Regions from separate parts of the Desulfovibrio sp. X2 genome, predicted to be linked through region 2. Evidence: predicted binding sites of a transcription regulator. Region 2 holds the regulator's gene; each other region holds the start of a gene.
The links. The regulator sigma-54, encoded in region 2, starts transcription at its own class of promoters, with help from an activator protein. The targets are predictions, from matches to a motif close to CTGGCACGGNNNNTGCTT.
Positions count from the first base shown of each region.

Region 1: DSX2_RS18695 (PEP-CTERM sorting domain-containing protein) is a predicted target of sigma-54. The motif match lies at 1,374-1,391, and genes of this name have one in related genera.
Region 3: nifJ (pyruvate:ferredoxin (flavodoxin) oxidoreductase) is a predicted target of sigma-54. The motif match lies at 2,139-2,156, and genes of this name have one in related genera.

Region 1 covers NZ_ATHV01000023.1:11,194-16,544, forward strand. The annotation lists gene DSX2_RS09495 (aldo/keto reductase) at 1-978, opposite strand, end outside; gene DSX2_RS18695 (PEP-CTERM sorting domain-containing protein) at 1,537-2,508, shown strand; gene DSX2_RS09505 (cation-transporting P-type ATPase) at 2,594-5,320, opposite strand.
Region 2 covers NZ_ATHV01000022.1:18,560-31,918, reverse strand. The annotation lists gene DSX2_RS08620 (class I adenylate cyclase) at 1-800, opposite strand, end outside; gene DSX2_RS08615 (hypothetical protein) at 988-1,797, opposite strand; gene DSX2_RS08610 (PTS sugar transporter subunit IIC) at 1,882-2,562, opposite strand; gene DSX2_RS08605 (PTS sugar transporter subunit IIB) at 2,585-3,055, opposite strand; gene DSX2_RS08600 (PTS sugar transporter subunit IIA) at 3,058-3,492, opposite strand; gene rapZ (RNase adapter RapZ) at 3,514-4,398, opposite strand; gene DSX2_RS08590 (PTS sugar transporter subunit IIA) at 4,525-4,974, opposite strand; gene raiA (ribosome-associated translation inhibitor RaiA) at 4,992-5,537, opposite strand; gene rpoN (RNA polymerase factor sigma-54) at 5,562-7,004, opposite strand; gene lptB (LPS export ABC transporter ATP-binding protein) at 7,230-7,955, opposite strand; gene DSX2_RS08570 (LptA/OstA family protein) at 7,959-8,633, opposite strand; gene lptC (LPS export ABC transporter periplasmic protein LptC) at 8,630-9,223, opposite strand; gene DSX2_RS08560 (HAD family hydrolase) at 9,223-9,708, opposite strand; gene kdsA (3-deoxy-8-phosphooctulonate synthase) at 9,734-10,567, opposite strand; gene DSX2_RS08550 (CTP synthase) at 10,589-12,229, opposite strand; gene DSX2_RS08545 (phosphoribosylformylglycinamidine synthase subunit PurQ) at 12,448-13,257, shown strand; gene tadA (tRNA adenosine(34) deaminase TadA) at 13,324-13,359, shown strand, end outside.
Region 3 covers NZ_ATHV01000044.1:142,664-148,014, forward strand. The annotation lists gene nifJ (pyruvate:ferredoxin (flavodoxin) oxidoreductase) at 1-2,022, opposite strand, end outside; gene DSX2_RS12900 (ATP-binding protein) at 2,573-5,323, shown strand; gene DSX2_RS12905 (sigma-54 dependent transcriptional regulator) at 5,327-5,351, shown strand, end outside.

The DNA.
Region 1 (5,351 bases), on a different contig from region 2:
GGCGGGGGAGACGGGGTCTTTCACGTGTTCGGCGAGGATGTCGTCCACCAGGGCCATGGTGGCGAGGTCCAGGGACCAGCCGAAGATCTCGTCCAGGGGCTCCATCTGCTCCGGCTTTCTGCCGCCCCAGATGGCGACGGGCACGCCGCGCTCGAGCACCCAGCGCACCGCGAAGGCCAGCAGGCTCTTGCGGTAGCGGTCCTTGGCCAGGGCGGCGAGCCCGTCCACCGCCGCCAGGTACTGCGGCAGGCGCCGGGCCTGGAACTTCGGGTCCCACTGGCGCAGGTCGTCGCCCGTGAATTTCGCGTCCGGCCGCATCTTGCCCGAGAGCAGCCCGCGGCAGAGCACGCCGTAGGTCATGAGGCTCACGTCGTTCCGCTCGCACCAGGCCTTGAAGTCGCCGTCGACGGCGCGCTCGAAGATGTTGTAGGGCGGCTGGCAGAGGTGCAGGGGGCATTCGCCCTTGAAGCGCCGCATCTGATCGATGGTGAAGTTGCTCACGCCCACGGCCTTGACCGTGCCCTGCTCGTAGACCTCGCGCACCGCGGCCGCGGTCTCCTCGATGGGACGCGCGCTGTCCGGCCAGTGCACGTAGAGGATCTCCAGCCGGTCCGTGCGCAGCCTTTTCAGCGAGTCCTCCACCTCGAGCAGCACCCGGTCGCGCGAGCCGTTGCGGAAGACCTTGCCGTCCTTCCACTCCAGGCAGCACTTGGTGGAGATGCTCACCTCGTCGCGCCGCCCGCTCTCGGCCAGGGCCTTGCCCACCACCCGCTCCGAGGTGCCGAAGCCGTAGACCGGCGCGGTGTCCACCAGGGTCACGCCCTTGTCCAGGGCGGCCAGGATGGTGGCGATGGACTGCTCCTCGTCCGCGCCGCCCCACATCCAGCCGCCGATGGCCCACGTGCCGAGCGCGATGCGCGAGACCCGAAGCCCGGTGTCCGCGATGCCGATGTATTCCATGCGTTTCGTATCTTCCATGACCGATCCTCCCGTGAGATTTCGCTGCACCCTCCCACCTACCACCCCGGCGCGCCCCGTTCAAGGCGATGCTGGGAAAAAGGGGAATCGGACAGCCACCGGGAGGGACAGGACGGGATGCGCGAACGCGGGAGCCGGAGTGCGGCCCCCGGCGGACAGCGCCTGCCCGTCCGCCCCCGGATCCTCACCCGGTGAACCTTCCAGGCCATCCCTCCGCCTTTCCCGGACAGGCTGGAAACGTCCGCGCGACTTCATCACAGGCTGCTCGACCGCTCCAGAAAAATGAACACCGATCAGCACATCCGCCGTTTACGTTTCTTTACATTCTGTCGGTCGATCTTACAGAAAAGAAGGCCTTTACCCGGCAAAAAATCAGTCATCACGGCAGGGTACCGTTGGCACCTGTCTTGCTCCGATGCTCGTGTGCATGCGGGTCGCACGTTCACGACCTCCCCTCTCCCTCTCTGCCGCTCCGCCGCCCCCACGATCTCCGACGACCGCCGCGCAGTTCCCGCGCGCCGCATGGACGCCATCCACAAACTTTTCGAGGAGGTAGCCATGACACGCAAAATGATCGCCCTGGCGGCCGCCGCCCTGGCGGCCCTGCTCATGCAGGCCGCTCCTGCGCAGGCAAACGACATCACCTATTACACGACCATCTACGACACCGACTTCGTGACCGCCGGAACCGGCGGCATGCGCAACAGCGGGACCGGGACCATCACCGTGAGCGGCGTCTCCGGCACCTTCGACCAGTCCTACCTGTGGTGGCACGGGCCCACCAACTCCACCGACCCGAACGCCAACGCCGATGTCACCGTGAACGGCTCTGCCGTGACCGGCACGAACATCGGCTTCTCCCAGGACAACTTCTGGGGCTTCGACAACAGCCAGGCATACCGCGCCAACACCTCCTCGATCATCAACGGCAACGGCGCCTACGACCTGACGAACTTCACCAAGGGCCCCGACATCCAGGTCAACGGCGCCGCCACCGCGGTGTTCTTCAACGACGGCGTCTCGGCCAACAACCGCGACATCGTCATCTTCAACGGGAACGACTCGAACTTCGCCTCGAGCTACGATCCCGCGGGCTGGGACCTGACCCTGAACGGCATCGACTATTCGGGCGGCACCGCCCTGCTCACCCTCTTCGTCTCCGACGGCCAGAACTTCGGCACCGACGACGACGGCACGCTGCGCATCAACGGCACGTTCCTCGCCACGGGCGGCCTGTTCCAGGGCGACTCGCTGCCCGGCGGCACCGGCCCCACGGGCAACGGCAACCTCTTCGACATCAAGACCTACGACATCACGAGCTATCTGAGCATGGGCCTCAACAACCTCAACCTGACCCTGGACGCGGGCTTCAACGACGCCCTGAGTTCCGTGGTCGCCTTCATCAACCTGCCCGCCGGCGCCGCGCCCCCGCCGCCGACCGCCACCCCGGAACCCGCCAGCCTGCTGCTCATCGGCTCCGGCCTGGCCGGGCTGGTCGCGGCCAGGAGACGCAGGTCCGCCCGCTCCTGATCCGCAACGAAAACGCCATGAGACCGAAGAGGCCGGGCCCTGTGAAGGGCCCGGCCTCTCGCGTCCAGGCGCGCTTCCCGCCCGCTCAGGCGCGCCGAAGCCGCTTCTCGAACTCGACCACGAGGAAGGAGAGCGCGCCCACGGCCGCGGCCTTGGCCCAGCTCAGGAGGTCCACCGGGGCCGAGCCGAACATCACGTTCATGAACGGGGCGTAGGTGAACAGGAGCTGCAGCGCCATCATCAGCGCGAAGCCGCCGAGCAGCCATACGTTGCCCCCGAACCCCAGGGCGAAGGGGGAGAGGGTGAAGGAGCGGCTGTTGAAGAGGTAGAAGGCCTCCACCATGACGAAGACGTTGACGGCCACGGTCCTGGCCTGCGCCTCGCTGTGCGAGGCGGCCAGCTCCCAGCGGTACAGCCCGAAGGCGGCGAGCAGCAGGATGCCGCCCACCAGGACGATGCGGATGACGAGCTCCCTGTCGAGGATGGGATGGTCCGCCTCGCGCGGCCGCCGCTCCATGATGCCCGGCTCCTTGGGCTCGAAGGCCAGGGTCAGCCCCAGGGCCCCGGCGGTGGTCATGTTGATCCACAAAATCTGCACGGGCAGGATGGGCAGCGCCCCGCCCAGGATGACCGAGACCAGGATGACCAGCCCCTCGCCCAGGTTGGTGGGCAGGGTCCAGACGATGAACTTCAGGAGGTTGTCGTACACCCCACGGCCCTCCTCCACCGCGGCCTCGATGGTGGCGAAGTTGTCGTCGGTGAGGATCATGTCCGCGGCCTCCTTGGCGGCCTCGGTGCCGCCCCGGCCCATGGCCACGCCGATGTCGGCCTGCTTCAGGGCCGGGGCGTCGTTGACGCCGTCGCCGGTCATGGCGGCTATCTCCCCCTGGTTCTGCAGGGCCATGACCAGCCGGAGCTTCTGCTCCGGCGCCACCCGGGCGAAGACGTCCACGTCCCTGACCGCCTCGACCAGCTCGGCGTCGCCCATGGCCGCGACCTCTGCCCCGGTGAGCGTCCGGCAGCGCGGCGGGCAGCCGTCCTCCGAGCCGCCCATGCCCAGCATCCTGCCGATGGCCGCCGCGGTCAGGGCGTGGTCGCCGGTGATCATCTTGACCCGGACACCGGCCCTGTGCAGCGTCTTCACCGCGTCCACGGCCTCTGGCCGGGGCGGGTCGATCATCCCCTGAAGCCCGAGGAAGGTCATGCCCGAGGCCACGTCCGCGTGGTCCAGGGTCCGCGTCCCCTGGGGCAGCTCCTTTTCGGCCATGGCCAGCACGCGAAGCCCCCGCGACGCCATGTCCTCCGCCTCGGCCTGGATCCGGGCCGCGTCCGCGGGCAGGCGGCCGCCGTCCCCGGCCATGGAGTCGGAAACCCTTTGCAGCAGCGCCTCCACGGACCCCTTGAAGTAGACCACGGGCGGCGCGCCGTCTCCCCGGCCGTGCAGCGTGGCCATGTACTGGTGCTGCGACTCGAAGGGCAGGGTGTCCAGCCGCGGCAGGCGGGCGGACTGCGCGGCCCGGTCCAGCCCGGCCTTGCTTGCCGCCACCAGCAGGGCGGCCTCCGTGGGGTCGCCCGAAACCGTGACGCCGAGCTCCCCCGCCTCGATGATCGTCTCGTTGCACAGGATTCCCGCCAGCAGCGTCTCGCGCAGCGCCTCGTCGCGGCCGTCGACCCCGTTCCCGGCCCCATCCGCAAAGCCTTGCGCCACGCCTTCCACGGCGCCCCCGGCCTCGTAGCCGGACCCGCTCACGGCCCGGACGCGGCCGCCGGAGCGGATCTCCACCACGGTCATCTGGTTCTGGGTCAGGGTGCCCGTCTTGTCGGAGCAGACCACGGTGGTCGCGCCCAGCGTCTCCACCGCGGGCAGCTTGCGGATGATCGCGCCGCGGGCGGCCATGCGCGACACGCCCATGGCCAGGATGACGGTCACGGCCGCGGGCAGCCCCTCGGGTATGGCGCCCACCGTGAGCGCGACCGCGGCCATGAACATGTCGGGCACGGATTCGCCCTTCATGATCCCGGCGAAGAAGGTCACGGCCGCCAGGGCCAGGATGCCCCACAGCAGGATGCGGCTGAAGGCCTCGATCTTGCGCGTGAGGGGGGTGTCCAGGCTCTCCGCCCCGGCCACCAGGCCGGATATGCGGCCGATCTCCGTGCGGTCTCCGGTGGAGACCACGATGCCCGCGGCCTGTCCGTAGGTGACGACCGTGGAGGCGTAGGCCATGTTGCCGCGGTCGGCCAGGAGCGTGTCCAGGGGCAGGGCCCTCTCGCCCTTCTCCACGGGAAGCGATTCCCCGGTCAGCGCGGATTCGTCGACCTGCAGGTTCTTCACCGAGACCAGGCGCATGTCCGCCGGGGCCTTGTCGCCCGAGCGGAGCACGACGAGGTCGCCGGGCACGAGCGCCTTGGCGTCCACGCGGCGGCTCTGGCCCGCGCGCACGACCGTGGCCTCGGTGACCATGGACCGCGCCAGCGCCTCCAGCGCCCCCACGGCCTTGGCCTCCTGGAGGTAGCCGACCACGGCGTTGACCAGGACCACGCCGAGGATCACCAGGGAATCCACGTGCTCGCCCAGGGCGGTCGCGATGAGCCCCGAGACCAGCAGGATGTAGATGAGCGGCTGGTGGAACTGCAGGAGGAAGCGCCTGAGCGGCCCCGCGCCCTTGACCCGGCTGATGGCGTTGGGCCCGAACTCCTCCTGGCGCCTTTGGACCTCGAAGAGGTCCAGGCCGCGCTCCCGATCGGTGCCCAGGGCCCGCACCGCATCGGCGGCCTCGAGATGGTGCCACTGCCTGTCGGTTACCGAATCCACGCGTCCTCCCCCTGTTTTCGGGTGCGCCCGC
Region 2 (13,359 bases):
GCGAGGGCCTCGTCCCCGCCTGCGAGCAGCCCCACCAGAATCTTGAGCAACCCCGCATCATCACGCGAACCGAACGTGCCCGCCAGGGCGACGAGCTCACCGGTCCATCGTCCGGGCCGGTCGGCCGCGGCCTGGACATGGGCGAGCACGCCCTGCTCGTCCTCGAGCAGCCGCAGCGCGGCCAAGGCGCGCGGCTCTCCCGGATGCTCGCTCGCAAAGGAAGGACGGGTGCGCAGCCACTCTCCGAAAGCTCCGCGCTGCAGGGCCTGCCGGAGAGGCCAGGCGATCCGCTCACCTTCGGCTGCAAGGTCGCCGAGAAAATCGAGGATTTCCTCTTCGCGCATGTCTCGCAGATGGGCCACCAGGGAAGAGGAGAACTCCTGCACAGCGGAGCCGCCCGCAGCCGATTCAGTGGAAAGGAAGAAGGCGTTGCCCAGATGCAGCCGGGCCCGCAAGGGCAGCTGCTCAAGAAGCGCCGTCAGCTGCGGCCAGGGCAGCGGAGCCTCGGACACGAGGTGCAGGGCCAGCCGCCGCCCGTGCGCCCCCAGGCGCAGAAGCAGTCCCAGGACGTCCGCGAGACTCCCCATCTCCCGGGGCAGCATGCCCGGCAGGGCCAGGGAGACCGCAAGATCGAACGCCGTGCGCAAGGCCTCCGCATCGCCTTGCCCGCCTGGAGCACCGTCCTTGGCCAAGCGCAGCAGAGCCGTGTGCAGCTTCGGGGCGGACGGGCCGTCGGAGGGGATGCAGCCCTCGCGGAAACGAACGGCAAGGGTTGCCACGGTGTCGGGTGCGGACTGCATGGTCTCCTGCGTCATCCTCGGGCAACGATCCGGCACCGCCCTGCCCTCGGACAAGGAAAGAGGCGGCGCCAAAAGCAATTTCTATAACAATTCGCGGCGACGGGAAAGCCGGGACCGGCGGGCTCCGCCTGCTGGCCTCGGCAGGCCGGGCCAGGATAGCGCGCCAGCACTTCGGGCACCCGGACCCTCAGCCCTGGGGACGCGCGGCCCTCACAGCCGCCAGCAGGCCGGGCACCTGTGCGGCATGGCTGTCGTACAGATCACGCAGATGCTGTTCAAGAGTGCCTCGGAACCGCTCGAACGGAGGCAGCGCGGGCAGTTCGGGGATGTCCTGGGCCTTAAGGGACACGGGCGAAAAGGCCATGGAGCTGTCCAGGCCGCAATTCTCGTCCTGCAGCGGCCCGCCGGCAAGGTCGCGCCGTCCCTGAGCCTCGGGATCCATGTTGCGCACCACGCGCAGGGCGCAGGTCGGTCCCTGGTAGGTGTTGACCGTCGCCACGCGTTCGTTGATGCGCTCCGCCTCCTGGGCGAGCATGGCATAGTTGGGCGTGAGGGCCTTGCGGCCCGGACGCTTGGGATCGTCGTACCAGGTGCCGTGCCGATAGTCCTCGATCCCGGCGAGCAGGAGCGCGTAGGCGTCCTCGACGAGTCCCAGGTAGCGCCCGAAGCGCGTCCAGGCAAAGGGAACCCGCAGATCGGCCAGAATCCCGCTTGCGTCCGGCTCCTCGAGCCGCCCGGCCAGCTGCAGAAAGACTTCGGCGTCGACGCCGAGCGTTTGGTAGAAGCCCCGGGCGCCGTCCGCGCCGAAGAGAACGGCCTGAAGCCCGGCCGCGCGCCCTGCAAGGAGCTCGAGCCTTCCGCGGAGCTTTCCTGCCAGCTCCTGCCAATGGGCGATCGAGTCTTCGAGCTCGCGTCGCGCGCCGAAGAAGGTTTCGGCCATCTCGGCCGTCACCTCGTCGCGCAATGCGTCCGCGTAGTCCTCGAACTCCTTGCCCATGACGTCTCCCGGCTTGGGAAAAGCCGCCGGATGGCGGCTCCATTGCAATCTTGTAGCTCCGCCGGGGGAAACAATCAATCGCGGCTAGAACGAGGAAGTGCCGAAGACGCCGCTCATGGCCAGGAGCGCGGTGGCGGCGGCCAGCAGGCCGTAGGCGCGCTTCCAGCGCACGGCCAGGATGCCGCCGAGGCTCGCCGCCAGCCACATGTGCACCCAGCCGATGTCGAACGGCGAGGTCACGTCGCGCCACATGGGAAGGAGCGCGGGCATGACGGCGTAGAGCGCGGCCAGGGCCAGGCCGAAGCAGGCGAGGGAGCCAATCGCCATCTCCGCCAGGGCGCGGTAGACGATCCGCTCGGGCGCGAAGCCCTCGCCGAGGTGGCGGGCGTCGTGCACCAGGGAGTTGTAGTGGCGGTTCTGCCAGGAGCGCAGGAGCTGCTCCAGCTTCGCCCCGAGGGGGCCGAGCGGCATGGCCACGATGATGCAGAGCAGCGCGTCCTGCGGCGCGTGCAGGCCGAAGGCCGAGGCCAGGCCGAGCGCGGCGCAGGTCGAAGCCACGAGATGGGGCGGGATGAAGGTCCCTGCGGGAAAGAGGTCTATCCAGAGCAGCTCGAAGAAGACGGCGACGCCGAGCGAGGTCTTGGCGTGACCCGAGATGGCGGCCCAGAGCAGCCCGATGACCAGCGGCCGCTCAAGGAAGCCCGTGTTCAGGCCGAAGCGGAAGAACGAGAAAAGGACAAAAAAAAAGCCGTGACGAGATACCAGGGAATCTCGGAATACATGGCGATCACCACCGTTTCTTCACCTGTACGGGGTCGTTGGGCACGCAGCGGTAGTCGAGGGCCACGTGTTCGGCCGAGAAGAACCCGAGACAGCTTTCGTCCTCGCTGCTCACGGCCACGTGCGCGCAGATCTGCTTCTTGCCGGGAGAGTAATGGAGGTTGCCGATGTTGATGCTCGAAAAGTGCAGCCCCGCCTCATAGGCCCTGCGGGCGTCGATGCAGGTGGCGAAGAGGACCATCACGTCGGGCGCGCTGCTGCTGCCGGAAAGGCTCGCCACCAGATCGGGCAGCGCCTGCACCCGCGCGAAATGGAGCGAGATGTCCTCGGGGATGGCCAAGGCCATGATCTCCTGGCGCAGGCCGTCCTCGGCGAGTTCATCGTTGGCCACGACCAGGGTCTCCGCTCCGGTGAAGGGGAGCCAGGCCTCGATGATCTGGCCATGCACGAGACGGTTATCGATACGCACCCAGAACATCTTCAGCTCGCGGCGATCTTTTTGCGCAGCACCTCGCCGGCCACGACGATGCCCTGCACGCCTGCGTTCTTGGCCAGCCCGGCCATCTCCTGCGGCGTCTGGCCGCGGTGCTGCAGGACCTTGATGAGCATGGGCAGGTTTACGCCGGTGATGACCTCCACCTTGCCGGCGGTGAGCAGGGACAGGGAGAGGTTGGTGGGGGTGCCGCCGAACATGTCGGTGAGGATGAGAACGCCGTTGCCGCCGTCCAGCTCCTTGATGCACTCCTTGATCGCGCCGACCGTGGCGCCCACGTCCGAACTGGCGTCCACGCCGATGCTCGCAAGGCGCGGCTGGTCTCCGACGATGAACTTGGCCGCATCGATGAGCGCCTTTCCGTAGTCGGCATGGGTCACCAGCAGTATGCCGGTGATCTTGTTCGTCGCGCTGTCCGCCATGTTGACCCGTTCCCGGGGCGCTCAGGCCCGATCGATGTGACGGTGCTCGAGGGTCACCGCGTAGTTCTTTGCCTTCAGTTCCTTGAACAACCGCTCCGCCACGGCCACCGAACGGTGATGCCCGCCCGTGCAGCCGATGGCGATGGTCAGCCTGAAACGTCCCTCGCGCGAATAGAGCGGCACCAGATAGTCCATGAAGCCGAGGAAACGCTGCAGGAACTCGCGCCCCGTGGGGTTGTCCAGGACGTAGGCGGCCACTTCGGGATCCTTGCCGGTGAGGGGCTTGAGTTCGGCGTCGAAATACGGATTCGGCAGGAAGCGGAGGTCGAACATCAGGTCCGCTTCCTTGGGCGCCGCGTACTTGAAGCCGAAGGAGATGATGTGGATGCGCAAGCCGCGCGGCCCCTCGTTCAGAAAGGCCCATTTCCCCTGGAGCGTCCGTCTCAGATCATGGATGGAATACTGGGTGGTGTCAATCACCAGGCCCGCGGAGGCGCGCAAAGGCTCGAGAAGTTTGCGTTCCTCCTCCAGGGCACGCTCGAGCCCCAGGTCCTCGGATTCCAGAGGATGGGGACGCCGCGTCTCGTGGTAGCGCCTGAGCAGCTCCTGCTGGTCGGCTTCCAGGAAGATCACCTGCACGCCGACGTTTTCCGCGGCGAGCTCGGCAAGCGCCTCTTCCCAGTCCTTCAGAAAGTCGTGCTGGCGTATGTCCAGCCCCAGGGCGAGGCCTTTGGTGCGGCGGTCGGCCTGCCCCTTGTAGAGGGAGGCCAGCTTGGGCAGCATCGCGGCAGGGAGGCCGTCCACGCAGAAGAAGCCCATGTCTTCGAAGACGCGCAACGCCGTGCTCTTCCCGGCCCCGGAAAGACCGGTCAGGACGACGATGGCGAAAGCCGGCTCCGCGTGCATCAGAAGCCTCCTGCGCTGCGCGCTGCACCATGGTCGGCGCGCGGTGCCATTCTTCCCTTGTTCGTATTCCCGGGCCGTATTCCCGGGCGGCTCGGCCCGAGGCCCGTCCGCACGACGAGATGCTCCCTAGACGCCCTGCAGCAGCGCAAGCAAGCTTTCCTTGTCCGAAGCGGACAGGAAGGCCTTCTTGAATTCAGAATCCTTGAGCAGGCGCGAGATGTGGGCAAGGACGCGCAGGTGCTGCCCGGCCGCCTCTTCCGGCGCAAGGACGAGAAAAAAGATCTGGCAGGGCCTGTGGTCGAGGGCATCGAAGTCGATGCCCTCGCAGCAGCGCGCCGCCACGAGGACGATGTCGGAGAGCCCTTCGATCTTGCCGTGGGGGATGGCGATGCCGTCCCCGATTCCCGTGGTCCCGAGCCGTTCGCGCTCCAGAAGGACGCTGACGGCGCGTTCCCGATCGATGTCCGGATGCGTGCGTGCCAGGGGCTCGACCATCTCGGCGAGGACAGCTTCCTTGCTCCTCGCCGAGAGGTCGGGCAGCACAAGCCCGGGGTTCAGATAATCACCGAGTTTCATGCCGTTCGCCGTGTCGCCTAGAGGCCGGGATCGATGATGCCGAAGTTGCCGTCCCTGCGCCGGTAGACAACGTTCACCCGCTCGGTCTCAGCGTTGCGGAAGACCAGGAACTCGTAGTCCAGGGTCTCGAGCTGCATGGCGGCCTCCTCGATGTCCATGGGCTTCGGGCTGAAGCTGTCGGTGGCCACGATGCTCTTGGATTTGTCCTCGCCCTCGCCCACGAAGCTGAAGACCTCGTGACGCACGGACTTGTCCGCGGTCTTGGCCGCACGCTTGCTCTTCTGCTTCTCGCGGATGCGCTTCATCTGGGCCACGATCTTGTCCACGACGAGATCGATGGCCGAGTACATGTCGTCCGCGGACTCGTTGGCCGAAAGGTGCAGGTTGTCGTCGGAGACGATGACTTCGACCATCTGGCGGATCTTCTCCACCGAGAGGTTCACCTGAACCTCGGCGGCATCGTGGTTGGCAAGATATTTCTCAAGCTTCTCGAAGCGCTTCTCCGCATAGTCCTTGAGGTGGTCGGAAGGATCGAAGTTCTTGAAGTTGAAGGCAATGTTCATATGCTCGCTCCTTGTTCGGGGGCTTTAGAAAATCTGCTTGCGCTTGCTCGACGAGGGAATGTTGAGCGCCGTGCGGTACTTGGCCACCGTGCGGCGCGCGATGTTGACCTGCAGCTTGTCCTTCAGGATGTCCACGATCCGTTCGTCGGACAGGGGCTGCTTCGCGTCTTCCTCGCCGATGAGCTGCTTGATGAGCGCCTTGACGCTCTCCGAGCCGACCTCGCTTCCGTCGTCCAGGCTCAGGGCGGAGTTGAAGAAGAACTTGAGCTCGAAGATGCCGTGCGGCGTGGCCACGTACTTGTTGGTCGTGATGCGGCTGACGGTGGATTCGTGCATCCCGATGTCGTCGGCCACGTCCTTGAGGATCAAGGGACGCAGGTGGGTCACGCCTTCTTCGAAGAAGTCCCGCTGAAAGCGGACGATGCTCTCGATGACCTTGTAGAGCGTGCGCTGGCGCTGATAGAGGCTCTTCATCAGCCACACGGCCGAGCGCACCTTCTCCTGGAAGTAGTCCTTGTCCTTGCCCTTCCCGCCCTGCAGGCTGTCCATGTACAGGGAGTTGAGCTGCAGCCTGGGCAGCCCGTCCTCGTTGAGCACGATGACGAAGTTGTCGTCGAACTTGTACACGTACGCGTCCGGAGAGACGTACATGGGCTCGCCCGAGCCGAAGCTCGAGCCGGGCATGGGATCGAGCGTCTGGATGATGTCCAGGTATTCCCGGAGTTCCTCCAGGGAGATCTTGAATTTGCGGGCAAGCGGCTTGTAGCGCTTCTTCTCCAGGTCCTCCAGATGGTCGGAAACCAGGGAGAGCAGGATCGGATCGTCGTAGCCGTAGACGTCGAGCTGGACCAGCAGGCATTCGCGCGGGTCCCTGGCGGCCACGCCCACCGGGTCGAAGCGCTGCACGCGCAGGAGCACCGACTCCACCGCCTCCGGAGTGCTCCCGGTGACGTGGGCGATCTCGTCGACCGTGGAGGAAAGATAGCCGGAGGAGTTGAGGTTGCCGATGATGTTCTCGGCGATCTCCTTCTCCTCTTCGGTGAAATTCGAGAGGCGGGTCTGCCAGGCCAGATGCCCATCGAGGGACGGCTTGGCCGTGAGGCGGGCTTCGAAGGAGAGCCCCTCGTCGAGGGCCTCGTGCTCGCGCATCTGGGACTGGCGGGAGGCGCTGGCGAAGTCGCCCAGGTAGTTGTCCCAGTCCGCTTCGCGCTGCAGACTCTTCTCGTCGGAGGGCATCTCGTGGACGACGCCCTCGGCCTCCGCAGGCTGGGCGTTCTCAGGGGACTCGCGCTCGCTCTCCGCTTCCTCGAAGCCTTCCTCGAGAAACGGATTTTCCAGCAACTCCTGCTGCACGGTCTCCATCAGCTCGAGCCGGGAGAGCTGCAAGAGCTTGATGGCCTGCTGCAGCTGGGGGGTCATCACCAGCTGTTGCGAAAGCTTGAGCTGCTGTCTGAGTTCGAGCGCCATGCGTCCTAGCTCGCGCGGAGCCCGAGGGCACTACCGCGCAGTGGCAAAAGTCCGGCCAGGGAATGACCCGTTTCCACCCCATGCGGAAACGCGCCAGAAATACCGCCCCAAACATTCATGGGGCCGATACATCCCGTGCTGGAAATATGCCACACTCGGCAAGGTGTTGCAACGGATCAAGTCTTGAACGGCGAGCTTTTCTGAGGCATTGGCACGAAAATTCCATCAGAGGCAGAATTCCTCACCGAGGTACACCTTCCGCGCTCGCGGGTTGGCCGCGATCTCTTGCGGAGTGCCGGTCAGGATGATCGTGCCCTCGAAGACGATGGAGGCGCGATCGCAGATGGACAGGGTCTCGCGCACGTTGTGGTCGGAGATGAGGATGCCGATGCCCTTGTCCTTGAGCCCCCGGATGATCTCCTTGATGTCGTCCACGGCCAGAGGGTCGATGCCCGCGAAGGGCTCGTCGAGGAGGATGAACTTGGGGCTCCTGATGAGCGCCCGCGCGATCTCGAGCCTGCGTCGCTCGCCGCCGGAGAGGTGCACGGCGCGGGAGTTCTCGAGCCTCGTGATGCCGAGTTCCTCGAGGAGCGCGTCGCAGCGCGCGCGCTGCTCCTTGCGCGAGAGTCCGGTGTGCTCGAGGATGATCTCCATGTTCTGGCGCACGGTGAGCTTCTTGAAGATGGAGCTCTCCTGCGGCAGGTAGGACAATCCGGCGCGGGCGCGCAGGTGCAGCGGCCAGTGCGTCAGCTCCGTGTCGTCCAGAAAGACCTTCCCCTCGGTCGGCTTGATGACCCCGAGCAGCATGTAGAAGGTCGTCGTCTTGCCTGCGCCGTTGGGCCCAAGAATGCCGAAGACCTCGTTCTGGTCCAGGCCGAGATCAACGCCCTTGACCACTTCCCGCTGGCCGTACTGCTTGCGCAATCCCCGCGCTTCGAGCCTGCTGACCATGGGCTACTGCTTCTCCGGCGCGGCGCCGTCGGCGGGCTTCGCGGCATCGGGCGCCTTGGAGTCTCCGGACGGCTTGGCGGTGGGACTCAGGGATTCCTGCTTGGTGAAGAAGGTGGCCTCCACCTGCTTCTTGCCGCCTAGGACCTCGCTGCGGTTGGTCTGCGTGTAGAATTTGATGACCTCGCCGGTGACCTTGTTGCGTCCGTCCAGGATCACGGGGTTGTCCTCCATGACCAGAAGCCCCTCCTCCACGTGGAAGGTGGCCTTGCCGCAGAAGCCTTGCCTGCCTTGCTGCTGCATGCGCACGTTGCCCACGGCGACCACGCTCTTGATCTTGGCGTCCTTTTTCCCGCCCAGGGGGGACTGCGGCGCGGCCGGGGGCTCGACCGCCTGCTTGCCCTTGGCGGGCTCGGGCTCGCTGGGCTCGAGGTAGGCCGTCAGGCGGTCGGACCAGAGCTGCATCTCGCCGCGGGTCACGTGCACGTGGCCCTCGAAGACCACGCTGTCCCGGTCCTGGCTGTAGGTCAGCCTGTCGGCCGTTATGTGCGTGGGGATGTCCTTGCCCTGCTCGCCCCGCAGGGACGAGGGGACGGCGTTGCCCTGCGCCGAGGCGAGGGGCGCAGGCACGGCGGCGACGAGAGCCGCCAGCATGAAGAGCACGAGGCGCATACGCGTCATTTCTTGGACTCCGGGGCCGGTTTGGCGGCCGGGGATTTGCGGGCGATCACGACCCGCACGCCCTCCGAGGCGATGATATCCCTGTTGGTGAGGTCGATCTCGAGCTTGGGCCCGGTCATGACCATGTCTTCCTTCTGCACCACGACGTCGCCGCTGATCAGGATGCGTCTGGTCTTGCCCTGATAGTCGAGACGGTCGCCGGTGACGACGACCTGCCCGTAAACGGCCTTGACCTTCGGCGTCAAGACCATGGTGTTGTTCGTCTGGTCCACCTCGCCTTGCGGGGCCTCGATGCGGACCGTGCCGCCGTCCGCGGCGTGGTAGGTGATCACCGGATTGGTCAGGACCACTGTCCCCTTGCCGCTCTTGTAGGCGGCGCTGTCCGCGGTGAGGTCCCACAGGAGCTCCCCGGCCTCGCCCTGGGAGAGGGTGACGCCCTTCGCGGAGACGTCGATGTTGACGTCCTTGGGGAGCTGGCGGGCGACCTCGCGGGCCATGTCGATCTCGGTGCGGAAGAAAGACCAGCCCCACAGACCGGCGCCCACCAGGACGGCCAGAGCGAGAAGCGCGATGGACAGCTTGCGTCCCATCACTCGCTCCAGGCCCGCCACATCTCCTCGTATTTGCCCTGGGCTCGGAGAATGAAGGAGATGGCCTCGCGCACGGCCCCTTGGCCGCCGGGCTTTTCGGAGATCCAGGCCGCGAGGGTCTTGATCTCGGGCTGGGCGTTGGCCACGGCCATGGGCATGCCGACGGCGCGAAGCGGCTTGGCGTCGATCCAGTCGTCGCCGAGATAGGCGACCTCATCGAAGGTCAGTCCCTTGCGCTCGACGAGCTCGGTGAGGAACGGCATCTTTTCCAGATGCCCTCCGGAATAGTCGGTGATGCCGAGCTCGCGCACCCTGGCCGCCACGGCCGGCTGGTCGAGCCCCGTGATCACGGCGAAGGTGAGCCCCTCGCGCTGGGCCAGCTTGATGCCCAGGCCGTCCTGGACGTTGAAGCGTTTCAGTATCCTGCCCTCAGCATCGTAGTAGATTCCGGCATCCGTGAGCACTCCGTCCACGTCCAGAACCATCAAGCGCACCTTGCGGGCGCGTTCCTCAGGAGATGGCACTCGGGAGCCTCCAGATGGCAAGAAGATCAGTAAGCAGGGGAAGGAGTTTGTCCAGGGGCCAGGAGTTGGGGCCGTCGCACAGGGCCTTGTCCGGGTTCGGATGAACCTCCAGGAAGACGCCGCCGGCCCCCGCGGCCACGGCAGCCCGGGCCAGCGTAGGCACGTGCTCGCGCTGGCCGCCGGAGCACTGCCCCTGCCCGCCCGGCAGCTGCACGGAGTGGGTGGCGTCGAAGACCACCGGGTGGCCGAAGGCCTTCATGATCGGGATGGAGCGGAAATCCACCACGAGGTTGTTGTACCCGAAGCTCGCGCCGCGCTCGGTGAGCCAGATGCGCTCGGTACCGGCCTCGCGCAGCTTGCCCACGGCGTTTCGCATGTCCCAGGGCGCCAGGAACTGGCCCTTCTTGACGTTGACCACCTTGCCGGTGGCCGCGGCGGCCACGAGCAGGTCGGTCTGACGGCAGAGGAAGGCCGGAATCTGGAGCACGTCCGCGACCTCGGCCACCGGCGCGGCCTGCTCGGGGAGGTGGATGTCCGTGATCACGGGAAGCCCCGAGGTCTCGCGCGCCTCGGCCAGCCACTCGAGGCCCTGCTTCATGCCGGGCCCGCGGTAGCTCTTCACCGAGGTGCGGTTGGCCTTGTCGAAGGAGCTCTTGAAGATCACGCGCAGCCCCAGGCGCGCGGCGGCCTCGGCCACGGCGGCCGAGGCCTCGAGCACCAGGGAGCGGCTCTCCAGGACACAGGGACCCGCGATGACGAAGGGCGCCTCGCGGCTCCCGGCGTAGAGCTCGTCCGGAGTGGGCAGCCTGGTCGTGGTCATGCGCAACGTCCCGTCTGCCGCCTACTTGCGGCCCTTCTTGCAGGTCTTGGCGGCCTTGATGAACTCCCGGAAGAGCGGATGGGGGCGCATGGGCCGGGACTTGAACTCGGGATGGAACTGGCAGCCCAGGAACCAGGGATGGTCCTTCAGCTCGACGATCTCGGCCAGCTCGCCGTTGGGCGACATGCCGGAGAAGACGTAGCCGTGCTTCTCCATGTCGGGCAGATACTTCTGGTTGAACTCGTAGCGGTGGCGATGGCGCTCGTGGATGGACTCCTCGGCGTAGGCCTCGAAGGCCTTGGTGCCCTTCACGACCACGCAGGGGTAGCTGCCCAGGCGCATGGTGCCGCCGAGGTCGGAGTTCTTGTCGCGCTTCTCCACGCACTGGCTGCGGAAGTCGAACCACTCGGTCATCAGGTAGATGATCGGCTCCTGGGTCAGGGGGTCGAACTCCTCGGAGTCGGCCTTCTCGACGCCGAGCACGTTGCGCCCCGCCTCGATGCAGGCGCACTGCATGCCCAGGCAGATGCCGAAGAAGGGAACCTTGTTCTCGCGGGCGTGGCGGATGGCCTCGATCTTGCCCGGGATGCCGCGGGAGCCGAAGCCGCCGGGCACGAGCACGCCGTCGCATCCGGCGAGCGCCTTCTTGACGTTGGCCGGGGTGACTTCCTCGGAGTTGACGTACTTCAGGTTGACCTTGACGTCGTTGGCCACGCCGCCGTGGATGAGGGCCTCGTGCAGGCTCTTGTAGGCCTCCTTCAGGTCCACGTACTTGCCCACGATGGCGATGGTGACCTCGCCGCGCGGGTTGTCGAGCTTGTGGGTCAGGGTCTCCCAGGCGGTCAGGTCGGCGTTCTTGGCGGGCAGCCGCAGCATGATGGCGATCTTCTGGTCAACGCCCTCGGTGTAGAACTTGAGCGGCACCTTGTAGATGTTGTCCACGTCCACGGCGGAGAACACGGCGTCGGAGTCCACGTTGCAGAAGAGCGCGATCTTGCGCTTGATGTCGGCGTCGAGCTCCATCTCGGAGCGGCAGAGGATGATGTCGGGCTGGATGCCGATGCTGCGCAGCTCCTTGACGCTGTGCTGGGTGGGCTTGGTCTTCAGCTCGCCCGCGGCGCGCATGTAGGGCACCAGCGTCAGGTGGATGTAGAGGCAGTTCTCCTTGCCCAGGTCCGTGCGCATCTGGCGGATGGCCTCGAGGAAGGGCTGGCCTTCGATGTCGCCCACGGTGCCGCCGATCTCGATCAGGGCCACGTCCTCGTCCGTGACCACGGAGAGGATGGCGCGCTTGATCTCGTCGGTGATGTGCGGGATGACCTGGACCGTGCCCCCAAGGTAGTCGCCGCGGCGCTCCTTCTGGATGACGCGGTGGTAGATGGAGCCGGAGGTGAAGTTGTTCTTCTGGGTCATGAAGACGTCGATGTAGCGCTCGTAGTGCCCCAGATCGAGGTCGGTCTCGGCTCCGTCCTCCGTGACGTAGACCTCGCCGTGCTGGAAGGGATTCATGGTCCCCGGGTCCACGTTGATGTAGGGGTCGAGCTTCTGAATGGTGCACTTCAGGCCACGGGCCTTCAGCAGGGCGGCGATGGACGCGCCGGCTAGGCCCTTGCCCAGGGACGACAGCACTCCGCCGGTAATGAAAATGAACTTGGTCTTCATGCGGCTCCTCATACCTTGAAATACGTGCGAAATTTCTCGCCCACACGGCGATCCGGCGGATTGTATTCGGCTGGACGCGGCTTGAAAAGGGCTTTTTCACGCAAAGAGCGCCACGCCCGGCAACTCACGGTTGACGCCGCCTGCGCCTCCCCTTATGGTGCGCCCGGGCATGCAATGCTAGAATGCGGAAAATGCCCTCCCCGACAGGAGAACCCCCTTTGAGCCAGGTCAATACACTCGTCATCACCGGCTACGGCACCAACTGCCACAAGGAATCCGCCCACGCGGCGAAACTGTGCGGCAGCGACAGCGCGGACGTGGTCTTCTTCTCGGATCTGCGCGCGGGCCGGGTGAAGCTTGCGAACTACAACTTCCTCATCTTCCCCGGCGGCTTCCTCGACGGCGACGACCTGGGTGCGGCCCAGGCCGCGGCGTTGCGCTGGCGCTACATGGCCTCGGGCGACGGTGCGCTGATCCTCGACCAGCTCAAGTCCTTCTTCGAGGACGGCGGCCTGATCCTCGGCATCTGCAACGGCTTCCAGCTCCTGGCCAAGCTCGGGCTCCTGCCCGCGCTCGGCGGCCGCTACTTCGAGCGCACCATCTCGCTGTCCAACAACGACTCCGCGCGCTTCGAGGACCGCTGGGTGTGGCTCAAGTCCAACCCCGAGAGCCCCTGCGTCTTCACCAAGGGCATAGACCGCCTCTACCTGCCCGTGCGCCACGGTGAGGGCAAGGTGGTCTTCGAGGACGATGCGGCCATGGCCGCGGTCACGGACGCGGGCCTCGTGGCGCTGCAGTACGTGCACCCGGAGACGGGCGACCCCACGCAGGAGTATCCCTACAATCCGAACGGCTCGCCGCTCGGCATCGCCGGGCTGACCGATCCTTCGGGCCGCATCCTGGGGCTCATGCCCCACCCCGAGGCCTTCAACCACCCGACCAACCATCCCAACTGGACGCGCGGCGCGAGCGATCCCCTGGGCATCAGCCTCATCGAGGCAGGCATCCGCCACCTCAAGGACTCCTGATTGGCCGACGAGCCCGCTGCGCCGCTCCCCTCCCTGCCTCCAGGCCGGTCCTCGTTCGAGGATCTCATGGACCTGGCGATCACGGAGGCGCGGCGCGGCGCG
Region 3 (5,351 bases), on a different contig from region 2:
CTTCTCGTACTGCGTGGTGCCCGAGGGCATGGTGCCGTCCACGGAGAAGGCCGAGACGGGCAGCTTGTCGCCCTGCTGGGCCAGCATGGGACGCATGACCTTGGAGACGAACTCCGGCTCGTTGCGCACGGGCGCGGCCGTGTCGGCGGCGGTGGCCCAGGACTCGGGGTAGGCCACGGGCTCGAGGGCCTCGATGGCCTTGTCCACGGCGGCCACGTTCATGGAGACGATCTTCTCGCCCTTCTTGCCGTAGGCCTTCTTGATGGAGTCCTTGAGCATGGCCACGGCCTGCTCGAAGGGAATGACGCCCGCCTGCTTGAAGAAGGCGGTCTGCATGATCATGTTGATGCGGCCGCCGAGGCCCACTTCCTGGGCGATCTTGACCGCGTCGATGGTGTAGAACTTGAGCTTCTTGGCGGCGATCTGGCGCTTCATGGCGCCGGGCAGGTGCTCTTCCATCTCGGCCAGGGACCAGGGGGAGTTGAGCACGAAGGTGCCGCCGTCCTTGATGCCCTCGAGCAGGTCGTAGGCGGTCACGTAGGCCGGGTTGTGGCAGGCCACGTAGTCGGCGCTGGTCACCAGGTAGGTGGACTGGATCGGGGCCTTGCCGAAGCGCAGGTGGGAGATGGTGATGCCGCCGGACTTCTTGGAGTCGTAGGCGAAGTACGCCTGCACGTAGAGGTCGGTGGCCTCGCCGATGATCTTGATGGCCTGCTTGTTCGCGCCCACGGTGCCGTCGGCGCCCAGGCCCCAGAACATGCACTGGATGGTGCCGGCCGGGGTGGTGTCCGGGAAGGAGGCGTCCACGGGCAGGGAGGTGCCGGTGACGTCGTCCTCGATGCCCACGGTGAAGTGGTTCTTGGGAGCGGCCGCGGACATGTTGTCGTACACGGCCTTGACCATGGCCGGGGTGAACTCCTTGGAGCCCAGGCCGTAGCGGCCGGCCAGGAACTTCACGCCGGAGAGGCCGCGCTCGACGGCCGCGGCGCAGACGTCGAGGTAGAGCGGATCGCCGAGCGAGCCCGGCTCCTTGGTGCGGTCGAGCACGGTGACGGTCTTGGCCGTGGCCGGCAGGACCGAGAACAGGGCCTCGGCGCTGAAGGGACGGTAGAGGTGGACCTTGATCAGGCCGATCTTCTCGCCCTTGGCCTGGAGGTGGTTCACGACCTCCTCGATGGCCTCGCAGCCGCTGCCCATGCAGATGATCACGCGGTCCGCCTCGGCGTGGCCCACGTAGTCGAAGAGCTTGTAGTGGCGGCCGGTCAGGGCGGCGACCTTCTCCATGTAGGAGGAGACCACGGCCGGGACATTCAGGTAGTACGGGTTGGAGGCCTCACGGCCCTGGAAGTAGACGTCGGGGTTCTGCGCGGTGCCGCGGATGTTCGGATGCTCGGGGTTCATGGCGCGGGCGCGGTAGCGGGCCAGGGCCTCCTGGTTCACCAGGCCGAGCATGTCCTCGTAGGGCAGGACCTCGATCTTCTGGATCTCGTGCGAGGTCCGGAAGCCGTCGAAGAAGTGCAGGAAGGGCACGCTGGTCTCGATGGCCGCGAGGTGGGCGACCAGGGCCATGTCGTGGGCTTCCTGGACGGAGTTGGAGGCCAGCATGGCGAAGCCGGTCTGGCGCGTCGCGTAGATGTCCTGGTGATCACCGAAGATCGACAGGGCGTGCGCGGCGATGGCGCGGGCCGAGACGTGGAACACGCCGGGCAGCAGCTCGCCGGAAATCTTGTACATGTTGGGAATCATCAGCAGCAGGCCCTGCGACGCGGTGAACGTCGAGGTCAGGGCGCCGGCGGCGAGGGAGCCGTGCACGGCGCCGGCGGCGCCGGCCTCGGACTGCATCTCGCGCACGGCCAGGACTTCGCCCCAGGCGTTCTTGCGCTTCTGGGCTGCCCAGTCGTCGCACACCTCGCCCATCGTCGAGGACGGGGTGATGGGGTAGATGGCCGTGGTCTCGCTCAGGGCGTAGGCCACGTAGGCGGTCGCGGTGTTTCCGTCGACTGTCATCTTCTTCTTAGACATCAGTGTTCTCCTTCCGAGTCGGCCGGGGGGATCCCCGGCCAGGATTGGTTCGAACTTCGGCCGGCTCGCGTCCGGCACGCGCCCGCCACGCGCGCGAAGTGATCCGGTCAAAGCTTAAACAAGAAACATGCCATGGCACTGGTCCGCTAGGTTACAGAATTATCACGGGCTTTCAACAGGAGAGTGGGCCGCAGGAGGAGGGGCCGCAGGGTGTCCGATTCCGGAATAGCGGAGAAAAAATGGAGAAGCGGGCTTACCTTAGTTTAAACCGGACTTATCGCTGTATTGTCAAGAAAATACGGCGCTCTCGTGTTGATCGGTCGAGAGGGGCCAGGAACGCGGAGTCGGCATATCTTGCCAAAATAAAAAGCATTCTTAAATTCCGTAAAACAGGACCGCTTTTCCGGAATGCCGGAAAGCGGACCGGAAGACGGCCCCCCCGCGCCGGACCGGGGATGCAGACGGGGGGCCGCTTGCATTTTTCCCCGCGTCCGGTATCCAGGCCCTGATCGGTCGGAAAAACCTGGGAAAAGTGGTATACGCCAAGACGATGAAACTGTTTTCGCGCGCTCTCTGTCTCCTGGTCGTCTGTCTGGCGGCCCTGGCCGCATCCCGGCCGCTGCACCCCGTCCACGCCGCCGAGCACGCCATCGCGCAGCGGCCCGGGCAGGCAGGGTTCAGCGATGCGGACGAGGAGCGCTACCTGTCCACGCCCAAGCGCCAGGTCCTCTACCTGAACAGCTACCAGAACGGCTATTCCTGGTCGGATCACATCCTCGAGGGCGTGCGCCTGGGGCTCGACAAGGCGCCCTACGACATCGACCTGCAGGTCGAGTACCTGGACGCCAAGAAGCACCCCGGCCCGGACAAGGCCATGCTCCTGGCCAAGCTCCTGGCCGCCAAGTTCGCCAAGACCCACCTCGACGCCATCATCGTCTCGGACAACGACGCCTACGACTTCATGATCGAGCAGCAGCCCAAGCTCTTCCCGGGCGTGCCCGTGGTCTTCTGCGGCGTGAACGACTTCAAGCCCGATCGCATCAAGGGGCTGCCCTTCACCGGACTAGTGGAGAACCCGGACATCGCCGCCAACCTCGCCCTGGCCGCGCGGCTGCACCCCACGCGCAGGCGCTGCGTGGTCATCTCGGACGAGGCCGTGACCTCCAAGGCCATCATGGCCCAGTTCCGCCAGGCCATGCCCGCCTTCGAGAAGCGCTTCGACTTCGACTTCGAGATCGTGCACAGCATGGCCGAGATAGGCAGGAAGGCCGCCGCCGTGGGCGACGACGCCATCATCTTCCTCGTGCCCTTCTACATGGACGAGCAGGGCTACTCCTACTCCACCGAGGAGATCACCGCCTTCGTCTCCCGCCGCTTCAAGGGACCCGTGTACAGCGCCTGGATGTTCATGCTCGGCCACGGCATCGTGGGCGGCAAGCTGCTCTCCGGCGTGCGCCACGGCGAGGCCGCCGCGCGCACGGTCATCGACATCCTGAACGGCGCGAACCCCAGGAACATCCCCATCAACACCGAGCCGCAGGACGAGTACATCTTCGACTGGCTGGTGCTCAAGCGCCTGGGCATCCCCACGCGCCTGCTGCCCGCGGGCAGCGTCTTCATCAACGAGCCCGCGCCCTTCTACGAGCTGCAGAAGCCCGTCTTCTGGACCATCATCGCCTCGCTCATGATCATGAGCGCCATCCTCGTGCAGCTCATCCTGATCAACGCCAAGCGCCGCCGCGCCGAGACCCAGGTCAAGGAGCAGCTGACCTTCATGCAGCTCCTCCTCGACACCATACCCCAGCTCGTCTACTGGAAGGACACCAAGGGCCGCTACATGGGGGCCAACAAGTCCTTCGTCGACTTCTTCGGCCTGGGCGACGTGACCCAGGTCATCGGCCTCACCAACCGCGACCTCATCGACCTCGACGAGCACGCCCAGCGCGGCGACGACGCGGACCAGGGAGTGCTCGTCTCGGGCCAGGGCCCGGCGCGCATGACCTGGGAGCTCGAGCGCGCCGACGGCTCCGTGGCCGTGCTCAAGGTCTCCAAGGTCCCCCTGAGCGACCACAAGGGCCAGGTCGTGGGCGTGCTCTCCACGGCCGAGGACATCTCCGGCCGCCTGAGCCTCGAGCGCCAGCTCATCCAGTCGCAGAAGATGGAGGCGCTCGGCACCTTCGTCTCGGGCATCGCCCACGACTTCAACAACATCCTGACCACCATCATCAACTCCGCGGAGCTCGCCCTCCTCGACCTGCCCAAGGACACCGAAGCCACCCGCGACATCGCCCGCTCGCTCCGCGCCGCGCAGCGCGGCTCGCGCCTCGTCTCGCAGATGCACACCTACTCGCGCCCCTCGCGCGAGGGCTTCCGCCCCGTGGACATCGCCCAGGCCGTGCGCGAGGCCCTGAACCTCCTGCGCGCCTCCCTGCCGGGCAACATCCGCCTCTCCGAGGAGATCGAGCCGGGCCACGCCACCAGCCTCGCCAACCCCACCCAGATCCACCAGGTGGTCATGAACCTGTGCACCAACGCCTTCCAGGCCATGCGCGAGACGGGCGGCATCCTCTCCGTGGGGCTCGCCCACCACCACCTGGCGCAGATCCACCCCGAGGCCCCGAGCCTGCCCCCGGGCGACTACCTCATGCTCGCGGTCGGCGACACCGGCCCCGGCATCCCGGCCTCCATCCGCGACAAGATCTTCGACCCCTTCTTCACCACCAAGGGCAAGGGCGAAGGCACCGGCCTCGGCCTGGCCGTGGTCCAGGGCATCATCGCCGCGCACAAGGGCGCCGTCATCCTCTCGAGCCCGCCGGGCGAGGGCGCGCGCTTCGAGGTCTGGCTGCCCTGCATCGCCGCCTGCATGAGCGCGCCCGGAGAAGACGAGGACGCGCCCTCCTCCCCCAGGCCCGGCACCGAGCACGTGCTCTTCGTCGAGGACAACCCGGACCAGCTCATGACCGTGCCCAAGGCGCTGGAACGCCTCGGCTACGCCGTGACCCCCGCGCGCGACGCCCACGAGGCCCTGGACGCCCTGGCCCGCACCGAGCGGCCCTTCGACGTGGTCATCACCGACTACGACATGCCCGAGGTGGACGGCGTGGAGTTCGCCCGCAACCTGGCCCAGATCGCGCCCGGACTGCCCGTGGTCATGGTCTCCGGCCGCCGCGGAGCGGTGGACGCCGCGGTGCGCGCGCCCTCCATCCGGCTCGTGCTCCCCAAACCGTACAATGCCTCGGATCTCTCCCGCGCCCTGGGGCAGGTACTGGACGGCCCGGCCCCGGCCGCCGAACGGAAGTGACGCATGGCGAACATCCTGGTCATAGACG